Regions from separate parts of the Streptomyces sp. NPDC004732 genome, predicted to be linked through region 1. Evidence: riboswitches for the same ligand, from Rfam matches in the RefSeq annotation. Region 1 holds a riboswitch; each other region holds the start of a gene.
What was found. Region 1 has a riboswitch for cobalamin ahead of ABZV77_RS32080 (cobalamin biosynthesis protein). Riboswitches for the same ligand answer to the same signal wherever they lie in the genome.
Positions count from the first base shown of each region.

Region 2: linked by a shared signal. The riboswitch ahead of ABZV77_RS15085 (ribonucleoside triphosphate reductase) and the one ahead of ABZV77_RS32080 (cobalamin biosynthesis protein) in region 1 are both predicted to bind cobalamin.
Region 3: linked by a shared signal. The riboswitch ahead of ABZV77_RS13655 (CoA-acylating methylmalonate-semialdehyde dehydrogenase) and the one ahead of ABZV77_RS32080 (cobalamin biosynthesis protein) in region 1 are both predicted to bind cobalamin.
Region 4: linked by a shared signal. The riboswitch ahead of ABZV77_RS33305 (ABC transporter substrate-binding protein) and the one ahead of ABZV77_RS32080 (cobalamin biosynthesis protein) in region 1 are both predicted to bind cobalamin.

Region 1 is NZ_JBEXJR010000011.1:339,597-343,457, reverse strand. It holds gene ABZV77_RS32090 (inorganic phosphate transporter) at 1-909, shown strand, start outside; gene ABZV77_RS32085 (hypothetical protein) at 922-1,152, shown strand; cobalamin riboswitch at 1,302-1,435, shown strand; gene ABZV77_RS32080 (cobalamin biosynthesis protein) at 1,545-2,519, shown strand; gene ABZV77_RS32075 (cobyric acid synthase) at 2,516-3,861, shown strand, end outside.
Region 2 is NZ_JBEXJR010000004.1:613,484-617,344, reverse strand. It holds gene ABZV77_RS15085 (ribonucleoside triphosphate reductase) at 1-1,759, opposite strand, end outside; cobalamin riboswitch at 1,806-1,953, opposite strand; gene ABZV77_RS15080 (class I SAM-dependent methyltransferase) at 2,051-2,713, opposite strand; gene ABZV77_RS15075 (TetR/AcrR family transcriptional regulator) at 2,785-3,432, shown strand; gene ABZV77_RS15070 (hypothetical protein) at 3,429-3,800, shown strand; gene ABZV77_RS15065 (carboxylesterase family protein) at 3,813-3,861, opposite strand, start outside.
Region 3 is NZ_JBEXJR010000004.1:306,739-310,599, reverse strand. It holds gene ABZV77_RS13660 (acyl-CoA dehydrogenase family protein) at 1-421, opposite strand, end outside; gene ABZV77_RS13655 (CoA-acylating methylmalonate-semialdehyde dehydrogenase) at 427-1,926, opposite strand; cobalamin riboswitch at 2,137-2,324, opposite strand; gene ABZV77_RS13650 (hypothetical protein) at 2,401-2,673, opposite strand; gene ABZV77_RS13645 (Clp protease N-terminal domain-containing protein) at 2,879-3,028, opposite strand; gene ABZV77_RS13640 (WYL domain-containing protein) at 3,043-3,861, opposite strand, start outside.
Region 4 is NZ_JBEXJR010000012.1:240,780-244,640, reverse strand. It holds gene ABZV77_RS33315 (amino acid permease) at 1-1,253, shown strand, start outside; gene ABZV77_RS33310 (M67 family metallopeptidase) at 1,339-1,761, shown strand; cobalamin riboswitch at 1,758-1,886, shown strand; gene ABZV77_RS33305 (ABC transporter substrate-binding protein) at 1,930-2,907, shown strand; gene ABZV77_RS33300 (iron ABC transporter permease) at 2,946-3,861, shown strand, end outside.

The sequences.
Region 1 (3,861 bases):
GTCGTCACCAAGATCCTGATCCCGGCCGTCGCGGCCCCGCTCGTGGCGGGCATCGCCGCGACGCTGGCCACGCGCCTGACGTACCGCATCGGCCGCAACACGGACCAGAAGTCCACCGCCAAGGGCTACCGCGCGGGTCAGATCGCCTCCGCCGGTCTCGTCTCGCTGGCGCACGGCACGAACGACGCGCAGAAGACCATGGGCATCATCACGCTCGCCCTCATCACGGGCGGCGTCCTGAACCCCGGTGCCAACCCCCCGATGTGGGTCATCGTCTCGGCCGGTATCGCCATCGCGCTCGGTACCTACCTCGGCGGCTGGCGCATCATCCGCACGATGGGCAAGGGCCTGACCGACCTCGCGCCGCAGCAGGGCTTCGCCGCCCAGACCAGCGCCGCGACGGCGATCCTCGCCTCCTCGCACATCGGCTTCTCGCTCTCCACCACCCAGGTCTGCTCCGGCGCCGTGATGGGCGCGGGCCTCGGCCGCAAGGGCGGCGTCGTCCGCTGGTCGACCGCGACCCGGATGTTCGTCGCGTGGGGCCTGACCCTGCCGGCCGCCGGTCTGGTCGGCGCGGGCGCCGAGTTCCTCACCAAGCAAGGCCCCTGGGGCATCGCGGTCACCGCCGCGCTGCTCGTCGGCGGCTCGGCCGTGATCTGGGTGCTCTCGCGGCGCAACGCCATCGACCACACCAACGTCACCGACGACGAGATCCGCCCGGCCGACGAGACCACGGGCGCCGAGCCCGCGGGCGTCGTGACCACTGCGATCGCCGCCGTCACGCCGCCCCCCACGGGCACCCTGGCCGCCTCGACCGTCGCGGACGAGTCCGTCAAGGCCGGAGTCACGGCCCCGACCACAACCACGACCGGCGCCATGGCGGACCCCGCCCGGCCCGCGACGGTGTAAGGACAGATCAGCATGAGCATCGACTGGGCAGCTCTCGGCTCCGTCTTCGGAGTCAGCCTCGCGGTGACGGTGGCCCTGGTGGGCCTGTTCACGCTCGGCATCGTCGGCCTCTCCCAGCAGGACAAGGCGGCCACCGCTACGGCTGGGGGGCGCCCGGCGACGATGGCGCGCACCGGCGCGTACGCCTGCTTCGCGCTGTGCGCGGCGGCCGTGGCGTACGGGATCTATCTGATCGTCGCCTGACGGCAGCCGACCCCCGGTCGGCAACGGCGTTCCCGGATGGGGCGCGGAGCGTACGAAACGCTCCGCGCCCCACTCGTGTGTCGGGACCCCCGTGTGGGCCCCAACACACTCTCCCGCCGCAGGTCAACGGCGAGTTGACGGGCGTTCGGGGACCGTGGTGGACTGCCGGGGCCAACTACGGCGGCAGAAGAGGAAGCCGGTGCGAATCCGGCGCGGTCCCGCCACTGTCACCGGGGAGAACCCTCCCCGTGAGCCAGGAACTCTCGCCACCGATCACGTCGAACCAGGGCGCGGACACCCTGAGTGAGGACATATCGCCATGCGCGGCCGCCCGGTGCCGGTTCCCTCCCTGAGTACGAGTCCTCTCCTCAGCGCGACGGCGGGCTGAGCCCATGAGTGCCGATCGCGACTTCGCGTACGGCGCCGCCGCCGGATTCCTCGGTGACCTGCTGCTCGGCGATCCCCGCAGGGGCCACCCGGTCGCCGCGTTCGGGCGGGCGGCGGGCGCCGTCGAGCGGGTGCTGTGGCGGGACCACCGCGGGTGGGGCGCGCTGCACACCCTGGTCTGCGCCGGGGGCGCGGCGGGTGCCGCCGCGCTCACTTCCGCTCTCGTACGCCGCTCAAGCGCGAAGCGTGCCGGATCCGTGGCGCTGACCGCCGCCGCGACCTGGGCCGTGCTCGGCGGGACCTCGCTCGGACGCGAGGCGCGGGCCGTCGGCGGGGCGCTGGAGGCCGGTGACATCGAGGTCGCCAGGGAGCGGCTGCCCCATCTGTGCGGGCGGGACCCGCAGGCGCTGGACGCCGACGGCATCGCGCGGGCCGTCGTGGAGTCCGTCGCGGAGAACACCTCAGACGCCGTGGTGGGAGCGCTCGTGTGGGGCGCCGTCGGCGGGGTGCCGGGACTCGTCGCCTTCCGTGCCGTGAACACCCTCGACGCGATGGTCGGGCACAAGTCCGCGCGCTACCGGCGCTACGGATGGGCCTCGGCGCGGCTCGACGACGTCTTCGGCTGGCCCGGCGCGCGGCTCACCGCCGCGCTGGCCGTGCTCGCTGGGGACTCGCCCTCGGGGGCGGTGCGGGCATGGCGTTCCGATGCCGCGAAACACCCGAGTCCCAACGCGGGGCCCGTCGAGGCCGCCTTCGCGGGGGCTTTGGGCGTACGCCTCGGGGGGACCCTCTCGTACGCGGGACGGGTCGAGCACCGGCCCGTGCTCAACGCGGACGGGCACGACGTGCGCGTGGCGGACATCGAGCGGGCGGTGAAGCTCTCCCGGCGCGTGGGCCTGCTGGCCCTCGGCGTCGCGGCCGCCGCCCGGCTGACGTCCGGCAGGTCCAGCAGATCCAGTAAGCCAGGGAGAGCCTCGTGAGCGGTGGACTGCTCGTCGCCGGAACCACCTCGGACGCCGGGAAGAGCGTCGTCACCGCGGGCATCTGCCGGTGGCTGACCCGCAAGGGTGTCTCCGTCGCGCCCTTCAAGGCGCAGAACATGTCCCTCAACTCCTTCGTCACCCGCGAAGGCGCCGAGATCGGGCGGGCGCAGGCCATGCAGGCGCAGGCCGCCCGCGTCGAGCCGACCGCGCTGATGAACCCCGTGCTGCTCAAGCCGGGCGGCGACCGCTCCAGCCAGGTCGTCCTGATGGGCAAACCGGTCGGCGAGATGAGCGCGCGCGGCTACCACGGGGGGCGCCAGGCGGCGCTGCTCGACACCGTCGTGGGTTGCCTGGAGGAGCTCCGGTCCACCTACGACGCCGTGATCTGCGAGGGCGCAGGCAGCCCCGCCGAGATCAACCTGCGGCGCACCGACATCGTGAACATGGGCATAGCGCGCGCCGCCCGCTTTCCCGTCCTGGTGGTCGGGGACATCGACAGGGGCGGGGTGTTCGCGTCGTTCTTCGGGACGACGGCGCTGCTCAGCGCCGAGGACCAGGAGCTGGTCGCCGGATACCTGGTCAACAAGTTCCGCGGCGACGTCTCCCTCCTCGAACCCGGCCTCGACATGCTGCTCGACCTCACCGGGCGGCGCACGTACGGCGTGCTGCCGTTCCAGCACGGGCTCGGCATCGACGAGGAGGACGGCCTGCGGGTGTCCCTGCGGGGCGCCGTCCGGGAGTCCGTGGTGGCCCCGCCGGTCGGCGAGGACGTGCTGCGGGTCGCCGTCTGCGCCGTGCCGCTGATGTCCAACTTCACGGACGTGGACGCGCTGGCCGCGGAGCCCGGCGTCGTCGTGCGGTTCGTGGACCGCGCCGAGGAACTCGTCGACGCCGACCTGGTCGTGGTGCCGGGCACCCGCGGCACCGTGCGCGCCCTGCAGTGGCTGCGCGAGCGCGGCCTCGCGGACGCCCTAGCGCGCCGCGCCGCCGAGGGGCGGCCCGTGCTCGGCATCTGCGGCGGCTTCCAGGTCCTCGGCGAGCACATCGAGGACGACGTCGAGTCGCGGGCCGGGTCCGTCGACGGGCTCGGGCTGCTGCCGGTGCGGGTGCGGTTCGCCCGCGAGAAGACCCTCGCCCGGCCGGTGGGCGAGGCCCTCGGCGAGCCCGTCGAGGGGTACGAGATCCACCACGGCGTGGCCGAAGTGGCGGGCGGCGAGCCCTTCCTCGACGGCTGCCGGGTCGGCGAGGTGTGGGGCACGCACTGGCACGGGTCGCTGGAGAGCGACGCGTTCCGGCGCCGGTTCCTCACCGAGGTCGCCCGCGCGGCCGGACGCCGCTT
Region 2 (3,861 bases), on a different contig from region 1:
AGGGCACACGTTCGGCGTGCTCGCCCTTCTTGCCGATGTTGAAGGAGGACACGGGCCGGTGGTAGCCCATGACCCGCGTCCACACCTCGCAGGCGCCCTCGCACGTCGGGCAGGTGGTGTGCTCGCCCGCCAGATAGCCGTGCCGCGGACAGATCGAGAAGGTCGGGGTCACGGTCAGATAGGGCAGGGAGAAGCGTTCCAGGGAGCGCCGCACGAGCTTGCGGCAGGCCTCGGCATCGGAGATCCGCTCGGGCATGTAGAGGTGCAGGACGGTGCCGCCGGTGTACTTGGTCTGCAGTTCGTCCTGCATCTCCAGGGCCAGGAACGGGTCGTCGGTCCATCCGACGGGCAGCTGCGAGGAGTTGGTGTAGTAGGGCCGGTCGTCCGTGCCGGCCTGCAGGATGCCAGGGAAGCGGCGCCTGTCCTCCTTGGCGAACCGGTAGGTCGTTCCCTCGGCCGGGGTGGCCTCCAGGTTGTAGAGGTGGCCCGTCCGCTCCTGGAACTCCACCATCCGCTCCCGTACGTGCGTGAGCAGCCGGACGGCGAGGGCGTGCCCTTCGGGGGTGGTGATGTCGTGGGCGTCATGCGTGAAGTTCCGGATCATTTCGTTGATCCCGTTCACGCCGATCGTCGAGAAGTGGTTGCGCAGGGTTCCGAGGTAGCGCTTGGTGTACGGGTAGAGGCCGCCGTCGATCAGGTCCTGGACGGTGACGCGCTTGATCTCCAGGCTGTCCCTGGCGAGCCCGAGCAGCCGGTCGAGGGCGCGGAAGAGGCCGCGCTCGTCGTCGGCGTGCAGGTGGCCGAGCCGGGCGCAGTTGAGGGTGACGACGCCCAGCGAGCCGGTCTGCTCGGCGCTGCCGAACAATCCGTTGCCGCGCTTGAGCAGTTCGGTGAGGTCCAGCTGGAGGCGGCAGCACATCGAGCGGATCTGGTGCGGTGCGAGATCGGAGTTGATGAAGTTCTGGAAGTACGGCAGCCCGTACTTCGCGGTCATGGCGAACAGCCGCTCGGCGTTCTCGCTCTCCCAGGGGAAGTCGGCGGTGATGTTGTAGGTGGGGATGGGGAAGGTGAACACCCGCCCCGTCGCGTCCCCGGCCGTCATCACGTCGATGTACGCGCGGTTGATCAGGTCCATCTCGGCCTGGAGCTCCCCGTACGTGAAGTCCGCCTCCCGCCCGCCGATGACCGGCACCTGGTCCCGCAGGTCCGGCGGGCACGTCCAGTCGAAGGTGAGGTTGGTGAACGGCGTCTGGGTGCCCCAGCGGGACGGGACGTTGAGGTTGTGCACCAGCTCCTGCACGTGTTGGTGGACCTCCGCGTACGACAGGGAGTCCTGGCGTACGAAAGGGGCCATGTAGGTGTCGAAGGAGCTGAACGCCTGGGCGCCCGCCCATTCGTTCTGCAGGGTGCCGAGGAAGTTGACGATCTGGCCGACGGCGGAGGAGAAGTGCCGGGGCGGCGCGGAGTCGACCCGCCCCGGCACTCCGTTGAAGCCCTCGGTCAGCAGGGTGCGCAGCGACCAGCCCGCGCAGTAGCCGGACAGCATGTCCAGGTCGTGGATGTGGAGGTCGCCCTCCCGGTGCGCGCGGCCCACCGCCTCGGGATACACCTGGTCGAGCCAGTAGTTGGCGACGACCTTCCCTGCGGTGTTGAGGATCAGTCCGCCCAGCGAATAGCCCTGGTTCGCGTTGGCGTTCACCCGCCAGTCGCTGCGGTCGAGATATTCGGTCACCGAGTCCACGGCGTCGATCTGCGTCACGTCGGCCCTCCCACGAGGCAGTACGGAAAGGAGTCCCGCCGCGCCGATGTGCGCGGGGGCGGTCGGCAGGTATCGGGCTCGGGCCGCTGTGCGGCCGCTCACCGTTGCGGGGCAGCCCCGGAATCGCACCGGGTTCCCAGTTGCCTCGGCGGACGCCCGTGAGCGCCCGCCGAACCGACTGCCGAAACACTACATCTGGTGTCATGGGCGACATGCCGGGCACAACATCTTGGGTGACGTTCGGCCCTGAGGCAGTGACTTTGGGCCCACGGCTCTGGGCCCGCCCCGCCCCTAGAGGCGGCAGCTGATCTCCATCCCGTCCTCCACGGGGAATGTGACGCTCTGGTAGCCGTTCCGGGAGTCGCGGACGTAGTCGAGGTAGGGCGCGAGGTCCGCCAGGTCGACGTCGTCGGCGATGACGAGGGTGCCGGGCGCGAGGCGTGGTTCGAGGAGTCGCAGGACGGGCAGGCACAGGTCCTTCCAGCCGTCGAGGAGGACGAAGTCCGCGGAGCCGTCGACTGCGGCGAGGGTCTCGCGGGCGTCCCCTTCGAGGACGGTGATCAGGTCGTCGAGGCCCGTCTCGGTGAACGTCCGGCGGGCGGCCGCGGCCTTGGCGGCACTCAGTTCCGTACTGATCACCCGCCCCGTCCCGTTGTCGCGCACCGCTGCGGCGAGATGGAGCGTCGAGATGCCGAAGGACGTGCCGAACTCGACGACGGTGGCGGGACGGGTGGCCCTGATCAGGTTGTAGAGGAGGCGGCCGCCCTGAGCGGAAATCGGCATGTACACCTCCGCCTTGGCGTCGGCCTGCTCCTGCGGGCCGAGGGGCGCGGAACCCTGGGGCCACGCCGCCCGGATCCGCCTGCTGGTCTCCTCGTCCCGCTCGGCGTGCCGGAACATCCGGTCGAGGGCGGAGACGACGCGGGGATCTTCGAGGGTGTTGGTGGGTGTCATGGAGCCTAGGCTAGACGCACCGTTGCGTAGCGCCTAGAGGTTCTGGCCTACTCTGACCCCAGGAGGCAGACATGGGACGAGGAAGTACGGCCGCCGCGGCGGCCGGGCCGGAACCGGCGGCACGCCACCACGGCAACAGGCACGGCCGCAGCGAACAGGCCCGGCAGGCAGTGCTTGAGGCGGCCGACGACCTCTTGGTCGAGAAGGGCTTCACCGGCGTCACCATCGAGGGCATCGCCGCCCGGGCGGGTGTCGCCAAGCAGACCGTCTACCGCTGGTGGAAGACCAAGACCGACGTCCTCCTGGACGCCTTCCTCCAGGACGCGGCCGAGGCCCTGGTCCCGCCGGACCACGGCGACCTGGCCCCGGACCTCCGCGCCCACCTGCGCCAACTGGCCCTGTTCCTCACCCGGTCCGACGCGGGCGCCGTCTTCAAGGCCCTCATCGGGCACGCCCAGCACGATCCCGCGTTCGCCGCCGCCCTGCGGTCCGGGTACCTCGACGAACAGCGCCGACGCGACCGGCTCCCGCTGGAACGCGCGGTGGAACGCGGCCAGCTCGCCGCCGGGCTCGACATGGCTGCGGAGATCGACCAGCTCGTGGGGCCGGTCTACCACCGTGTCCTGGTGACGGCGGAACCCGTCGACCAGGCTTTCACCGACCGCCTCGTCGAGGCGTTCCTGCACCGCGCGGACGCAGGGGAGATGGGGAGCAGATGACTCTGAAGGAAGGCCAGCGGGTGGTCCTTGCGGAGGACACCCGGCTGAGCGATTCGGCCGAGGTGGCGGGCGTCGTCGTCGGGTTCCTGTCCCTGGCGGCGGGCACCGGCGGGACCGTCGAGCAGGTGGTCGGCCACCAGGACGAGAGCGACGACGTGCGCGAGTACGAGCGGCTCAAGTCGCTGCTCGACTCCTTCGGGCGCGAGATGCCCACGGAGAGCAGGAGGCAGCTCGAAGAGAAGGTCGGCTCCCTGGAACCCGCGTGGACCGCCTTCCAGGAACGGGGGCCGCGCGTGAGCGTGCGGGTCCGCTTCGACAACGGATTCATCCTCGACGGGGCCCACGAGGACGTCTTCGTCCCTGCCTGAGGGCGCGTCGGGTCAGCTCCAGGCCTGGCGTTCCTGGCCGTGCGGGTCGTCGATCTGCTGC
Region 3 (3,861 bases), on a different contig from region 1:
TCGTCAGGGCCGCGGCGTCCGATCCTGCGCCCGGCTCGGTGAGGCAGTAGCTGCCCAGTGACGCGGCGCTGCACAGGTCCGGCAGCCAGCGGGCGCGCTGGTGCTCGTCGCCGTACCGGTCGATCATCCAGGCGACCATGTTGTGGATGGAGAGGTATCCGGCGATGGAGGGGCAGCCGGTGGCGAGGGCCTCGAAGACGAGGGTCCCGTCGGTGCGACTCAGGCCCGAACCGCCGTGCTCCTCGCGTACGTAGACACCGCCGAGGCCCAGTTCGGCGGCCTTGCGGAGCACGTCCACGGGGAAGTGCTTGTCGCGGTCCCATGCGACGGCGTGCGGTGCGAGGTGTTCCTCGGCGAAGTCGAGCGTCACCTCGGCCAGTGCGAGCTGGTCCTTGGTGAGGGCCGTGGCCATCGTGGTCATCGCCGTCATCCCATCGTCGGGATGGTGAAGTTCGCGCCTTCCCTGGCTCCGGAGGGCCAGCGCGAGGTGACGGTCTTGGTGCGGGTGTAGAAGCGGACGGCGTCGGGGCCGTGCTGGTTCAGGTCGCCGAAGCCGGACCGCTTCCAGCCGCCGAAGGTGTGGTACGCCACCGGGACGGGGATCGGCACGTTGACGCCGACCATGCCCGCGCCGACGCGGCGGGTGAAGTCGCGGGCGGTGTCGCCGTCCCTGGTGAAGATCGCGACGCCGTTGCCGTAGGGGTGTTCGCTGGGCAGGCGCAGGGCTGCCTCGTAGTCCGCGGCGCGGGCCACGCACAGCACCGGGCCGAAGATCTCCTCGCGGTAGATCCGCATGCGCGGCGAGACGCGGTCGAAGAGGGTGGCTCCGGCGAAGAAGCCGTTCTCGTGTCCGGGCAGGGTGAAGTCGCGTCCGTCCACGACGAGTTCGGCGCCTTCGTTGACGCCGATGTCCACGTAGCGGCGGACCCGGTCGAGGGCGTCCCGGCTCACCAGCGGCCCGAAGTCGGCCTCCGGGTCGTCGGACCGTCCGATGCGCAGCTCGGCGACGCGTTCCTTGAGCCGGGTGACAAGCGCGTCGGCGGTCTCCTCGCCGACGGGGACGGCGACCGCGATGGCCATGCAGCGCTCCCCCGCCGAGCCGTACCCGGCGCCGATGAGGGCGTCCACGGCCTGGTCGAGGTCGGCGTCCGGCATCACAATCATGTGGTTCTTGGCGCCGCCGAAGCACTGGGCGCGCTTGCCGTGCGCGGCGGCGGTGGCGTAGATGTGCGCGGCGATCTGGGTGGACCCGACGAAGCCGAGCGCCTGGACGCGCGAGTCCTCCAGGAGGGTGTCCACCGCCTCCTTGCCGCCGTTGACGACGTTCAGGACACCGGGCGGCAGGCCCGCCTCCAGGAACAGCTCGGCGAGCCGGAGCGGCACGGAGGGCGCGCGTTCGGACGGCTTGAGGATGAAGGAGTTGCCGCAGGCCAGCGCAGGGGCCGCCTTCCACAGCGGGATCATCGCGGGGAAGTTGAACGGGGTGATGCCCGCGGTGACGCCGAGCGGTACCCGCAGGGAGTGCACGTCGATGCCGGTGCCTGCGTTGTCGGTGAACTCCCCCTTCTGCAGGTGCGGGATGCCCGCGGCGAACTCCACCACCTCAAGACCGCGTTGCAGGTCGCCGTGGGCGTCGGCGACGGTCTTCCCGTGCTCGCCGGAGAGCGTCCGGGCCAGCGACTCCCGCTCCCCTTCGACGAGTTGCAGGAACCGCAGCATCACGCGGGCGCGCCGCTGCGGATTCCACTCGCCCCATTCGCGCTGGGCGGACTCGGCATCGGCGATCGCCGCGGTCGTTTCCGCCCGCCCGGCGAGCGGCACCTGGGCTTGTACGGAGCCGGAGTTGGGGTCGTACACGTCGGCGAAGAGCCCCGACGTCCCGGGGACGTGCTTGCCGCCGATGAAATGTGTCAGTTCACGGACCATGAGAGCCTGCTCTCGTCAGGTGAGTCCGGGGATGGCACGGCAGGCCGACGGCGCCACCGGGTGAGGTGGGCGGGCGGTTCTGTCGTGGGACGCGAAGGCCTAAGAGCCGTCGTGGAGTCGAGCGCCGGCCGGGGCCGTCGCTCGCTTCGCCGGTTCACCTGGGTCGTGGGTACGGACCGGTGCCATGCGTGTCTGCTCCATCCTCGTGGACAACACGGAACACCCCACGGCCGGTATCCTGACTCCCGGATCAGCGCGCGCTCTCCCGCCTTCCCGACGGAACTTCTCCGTCAGTGGCGTATCGCTCGGCGAGAACGCACTCCCCGGTCACAGTGGCGGGACCGCGCCGGATTCACACCGGCTTCCCTGCACCGCGGGCTATGGTCACGAAGATATAGTTGGACGTCCTAGTAAGTCCACCCCCACCTTTCGGCGACGGCGGCGGTTTCGTCGCGAAGGCGGCCTGCGCGACGCTCACTGACCGCCCTTCAGCTTGATGATCTTCCCGTTCTCGTCGAGCGTGTGATCGCTCCAGTACGTGTCCCACTTGTCCCCGACGTGCTCGGGGACCTTCCCCTCCGGGTAGCGGGCATAGCCCTTCGGCGGCTCTTCCCCGTCGGGCTGGCATGCGGACCCGCTGCTGCCCACCCGCAGAACGGGATACTCGCCGCCACCGCAGGTCGCGTCCTCCATGGAACAGCCGGTCAGCGCCGCGGCCGCCGCCGCTCCCGCCAGCGCGAGCCCCACGAGGGATCGCGCCGACCGGCCACCGGAGACGCGGGACGCCGGGCGAACTCGGATGCTGCTGAGCACAGTTCTTTCCTCTCATCGACCTGTGCGTCCAGCTTGCGCGAGCGGTGGGGTGCGGATCATGAGTACGAGTACTCAGACGGCCTGTGCGCCCTACTTGATCACACCCGTCGACCACTGCTCGTCGTTTACTGCTCGCCGTTTACTGCTCGTCGTCTGCGGTGAGCCGTTCGGTGATCGCCGTCGTGACCGTCTCGTACAACTCGGCGGACGTGAAGCCGAGACTGCGCAGGAGGTGCTCGGTCCCGATGGAGTCGTGCTTCTGCGTCCTGGCGGCCTCCTGGGCCAGCACGATCCCGTGCCGGTTCAGCTCGGTCCATAGAGTGCGGCGATCTCGGCGGCGCGGTCGTGCAGGGAGGTGCGCAGCCACTGCGGGGCCAGGACTTCCGCGAGCGTGGAGAGCTGCCAGAGGGCCCAGGTGGCGTGCCGGGCATCCTGGAAGACCACGCTCAGCCGCAACCAGCCGTCCGCGTCGGCTCCCCTGTCTGCTTCGGCTCCCCTATGTGCCTCGGCTTCTTCGTCTCCTTCGTCGAAGACCGCCAGCGCGGTGCCCACCAGGTCCTTCCGTCCCGCCGGGTCCACCCGTACCCGCACGGTGACTTGGTCGCCGCCGCCGTTCCGGAACCGTGTGTTGCGCTCCTGCCAGGCCCGGTCCAGGTCGACCGCGGCCGGTCGCTGCGCGGGTTCACCGAGCGCCTCGGCACCCAGCACCCGGGACAGCCGGTAGGTGCGGTCGGCGCCGGCGCGCGTGGCCAGCAAATAGCCCTGGTTGCGGACGGTGACCAGGCCGATCGGGTCCACCGTGCGCCATTCCGGGGGCCGCCCCGGAGGCGCGTAGTGGATGCGCAGCTTCTGTCCGGCGAGGACCGCGCGCCGGACCTGCGCCACAGTCGCGTCGGGCACCTCCTCGGCTTCCACGCGCCGCGCGAGGAGGTCCAGCTCCGGGTCGATGAGCAGTCGCTGGGCCGCCCCTGCCGCAGTGCCGCGGAGGTCTTCGGGCAGCGCGTCGAACACCTTGAGCATGGCCGAGGCGAGCGCCGAGCCGAGGCCGAACAACTGCGCGCCGCGGCGTGATCCGGCGACCAGCAGGGCGAGCGCCTCGTCGTGGTTCAGTCCGGTCAGCGC
Region 4 (3,861 bases), on a different contig from region 1:
CGCTCGGCGAGCTCCTCATGTACCGGCCCGTGTCCGGCTCCTTCTCGGAGTACGCACGCGAGTTCATGGGCCCGTTCTTCGGATTCGTGACCGGCTGGACGTACTGGCTCTTCTGGGTCGTCACCGGCATCACCGAAGTGACCGCGGCCGCCCAGTACATGCAGTACTGGACCCACGACTCATTCCCGCAATGGGCCTACGCGCTGGTCTTCACCGTCATCCTGTACGGCGCGAACCTCATCTCCGTGAAGCTCTTCGGTGAGCTCGAGTTCTGGTTCTCGATGGTCAAGGTCACCGCCATCATCGGCATGATCCTGATCTGCGTCGGCATCCTCACCATCGGCTTCTCCGACGCCGGTGACACCGCCACCGTGGCCCACCTGTGGAACCAGGGCGGTTTCTTCCCCAACGGCATCGGCTCCACGCTGATGACCCTGCAGATCGTGATGTTCGCCTTCCTCGCCGTCGAGCTGGTCGGCGTCACCGCGGGCGAGTCCAAGGACCCGAAGACCGTCCTGCCCAAGGCCATCAACACCGTGCCGTGGCGCATCGCCGTCTTCTACGTCGGCGCGCTCATCATGATCCTGTCGGTCGTCCCGTGGACCTCCTTCAAGCCCGGCGTCTCGCCGTTCGTCGCGGCCTTCGAGGAGATGGGTCTCGGCGTCGGCGCCGCGATCGTGAACTTCGTGGTCCTCACCGCCGCGCTCTCCTCCTGCAACTCCGGCATGTACTCCACCGGACGCATGCTGCGCGACCTGGCGATGAACGGCCAGGGCCCCAAGTTCTTCACCAAGCTCACGAAGAACGGCCTGCCGCTGATCGGCACCACGGCCTCCGCCGCGTTCATGCTGGTCGGCGTCTGGATCAACTACCAGTGGCCGGGCGAGGCGTTCAACTACGTCGTCTCCTTCGCGACCATCTCCGGCATGTGGGCCTGGATCATGATCCTGGCCTGCCAGATCCGCTACCGCCGCAAGGCCGACCGCGGCGAGCTGCCGCAGTCCACCTTCCGGGCCCCGGGCGCCCCGTACACCAGCTGGTTCGCCCTGCTCTTCATCGGCATGGTCATCGTGATGATGGGCGTCGACAAGGACGCGCGGATCTCGCTGTACGCCGCTCCGGTCTGGGCCGCGATCCTGACGGTCTCCTACCTGATCCTCAAGAGCCGCAACCCGGAGGCCGCGGCCTTCGACAAGCGCAAGATCGGCGTCTCCGGCGGGGTCTCCTCGGACGACTCCCTCTCCAAGGACTGAGGCTCCCCAAGGCCACTGTCCAGCATTCGGGCCCGCGCGTACCACACTTCGGTACGCGCGGGCCCCTCTGCTTATCCTGGCTGCCATGCTGACCATCACCCAGGCCCTCCACGACCAGATCGTCGCGCACGCGCGCCAGGACCACCCCGACGAGGCGTGCGGCGTGGTCGCGGGCCCGGAGGGCACCGGACGTCCCGAGCGGTTCATCCCGATGCTGAACGCCGCCCGCTCGCCCACGTTCTACGAGTTCGACTCGGGTGACCTGCTCAAGCTCTACCGCGAGATGGACGACCGCGACGAGGAGCCGGTGATCGTCTACCACTCGCACACCGCCACCGAGGCGTACCCCTCGCGCACCGACATCACCTACGCCAACGAGCCCGGCGCGCACTACGTCCTGGTCTCCACGGCGGACACCGACGACGCGGGCCCCTTCCAGTTCCGCTCCTACCGGATCGTGGACGGCGAGGTCGCCGAGGAAGAAGTAAAGGTCGTCGAGGCATACTGAGCTTTACTCAAGAGGGCGGCAGGAGCCAGGAAGCCGGTGCGAAACCGGCACGGTCCCGCCACTGTGACCCCACTCCGAAGCCGGGGCGGGGGAGTCAGGAACTGACCTGCCGTCCTCCTCCATGCAACGCAGGGGACGCGGAAATCCCCTGGAGGAGGCAGTTCAGCCATGTCCCGCCACACCGGCATACGCGCGCTCGCCGCGGCCGCACTGCTCGTCCCGCTCGCCGCGTGCTCCTCGTCTGACTCGGGCGATGCGGGCGGTGACGGGAAGACCGCGGCCAAGGCCGCCGGATTTCCGTACACCGTCACCAACTGCGGTGTGAAGACGACGTACGACGCACCCCCGAAGCGCGCCGTCACCATGAACCAGCACGCCACCGAAGTGATGCTGGAACTCGGCCTCAAGGACCACCTCGCGGGCACGGCGTACCTCGACGACAAGGTCCTGCCGCAGTATGAGAAGGCGTACGACTCCATCCCCGTCGTCGCCAAGGAGTACCCCTCCTACGAGAAGCTGCTCGCCGCCAACCCCGACTACGTGTACGGCGGATACGCGAGCGCCTTCCTCGCGGGCGACGGCCGCAGCCGCTCCGCGCTCGCCAAGTCCGGCATCGAGAGCCGCCTCAACGTCGAGGGCTGCGCGAAGCGGCCCGTCTCCATGGATGACGTCTACCGCGAGGTCCGCGAGGTCGGCTCCACCTTCGGGGTGCGGGCCCGCGCGGACAAGTGGGTGAGCGGCGCACAGCGCGAACTCGCCGCCACCGCCGAGAAGTCGAAGGGCAAGAAGCCCCGCTCCGTCTTCGTCTACGACAGCGGCGACAAGACCGCGTTCACCGCGGGCGGCCGCGGCATCGGCAACGACATCATCAAGCGGGCGGGCGGCCGCAACGTCTTCGCCGACGTGGACAAGTCCTTCAGCGACGCGTCCTGGGAGTCCGTCGTGAAGAACAGGCCCGAGACGATCCTGATCCTCGACTACGGCGCCACGACCGTCGCCCAGAAGAAGAAGCGCCTCCTCGACGACCCGGCCCTCCAGGACGTCCCCGCCGTCAAGAACAAGAGCTTCGCGGTGCTGCCGCTCTCGGACATGGTCACCGGAGTACGAGCACCCGAGGCGGTGAGGAAGCTGGCGGCGCAGCTGTGAGCGCGCAGAGAGTGCGGGAGATCCAGCCCGTCCGGCGTTTGAGGACGAGCCCGAAGGGCGATCGGCGGAGCTCAGGGGGGCGGCGCCTCGCCGTCCTGACGGTGCTCACCGTCGCCCTCGCCGCCGCGACGCTCGCCGGGCTCGCCCTGGGCTCCGTCAGGATCCCGACGGCCCAGGTCGTCGAGATCCTGACGGGAAGGGCGGACCCCTCCCCGTTCCGCACCATCGTCCTGGACGTGCGACTCCCGAGAGTCATCCTCGGCGCCACCGTCGGCGCAGGACTCGCCGTCATCGGCACCGTCCTCCAGGCCCTCGTCCGCAACCCCCTCGCCGACCCCTTCCTGCTCGGCGTCTCCTCGGGCGCCTCCGTCGGCGCGGTCAGCGCGATCGTGCTCGGCTCCGTCTTCGGCCTCGGCGCCGCCCTGTCGACCAGCGTCACCATCCCGGCCGCCTCCTTCGCGGGCGCCCTGATCTCACTGGTCCTCGTCTACGCCCTGGCCCGCAGCGGAGGCGGCGGCTTCGCCACCGGCAGGCTGATCCTCGCGGGCGTCGCCGTCTCGTACATCCTGACCGCGCTGACCAGCCTCATCCTGGTCACCGCCGACAGCGCGGACCACCTCAAGGAGGTCCTGTACTGGACGCTCGGCGGCCTCGGCAGTGCCCGCTGGGACATGCTCGCCCTGCCCTGCGTCACCCTGGTCCTCGGCACGGCCCTCCTGATGTCCATGGCCCGCCCCCTCGACCTGCTCCTCGCCGGTGAGGAGGGCGCCACCGTCCTCGGCCTGGACGCCACCCGATTCCGTGCCGGAGTCTTCGTCCTCGCCTCGCTCCTCACCGGCGCCCTGGTCGCCTACAGCGGGGCCATCGGATTCGTCGGCCTGATGGTGCCGCACGCCGCCCGCATGCTGGTCGGCGCCGCGCATCGCGCACTGCTCCCGGTCGTCGCGCTGATGG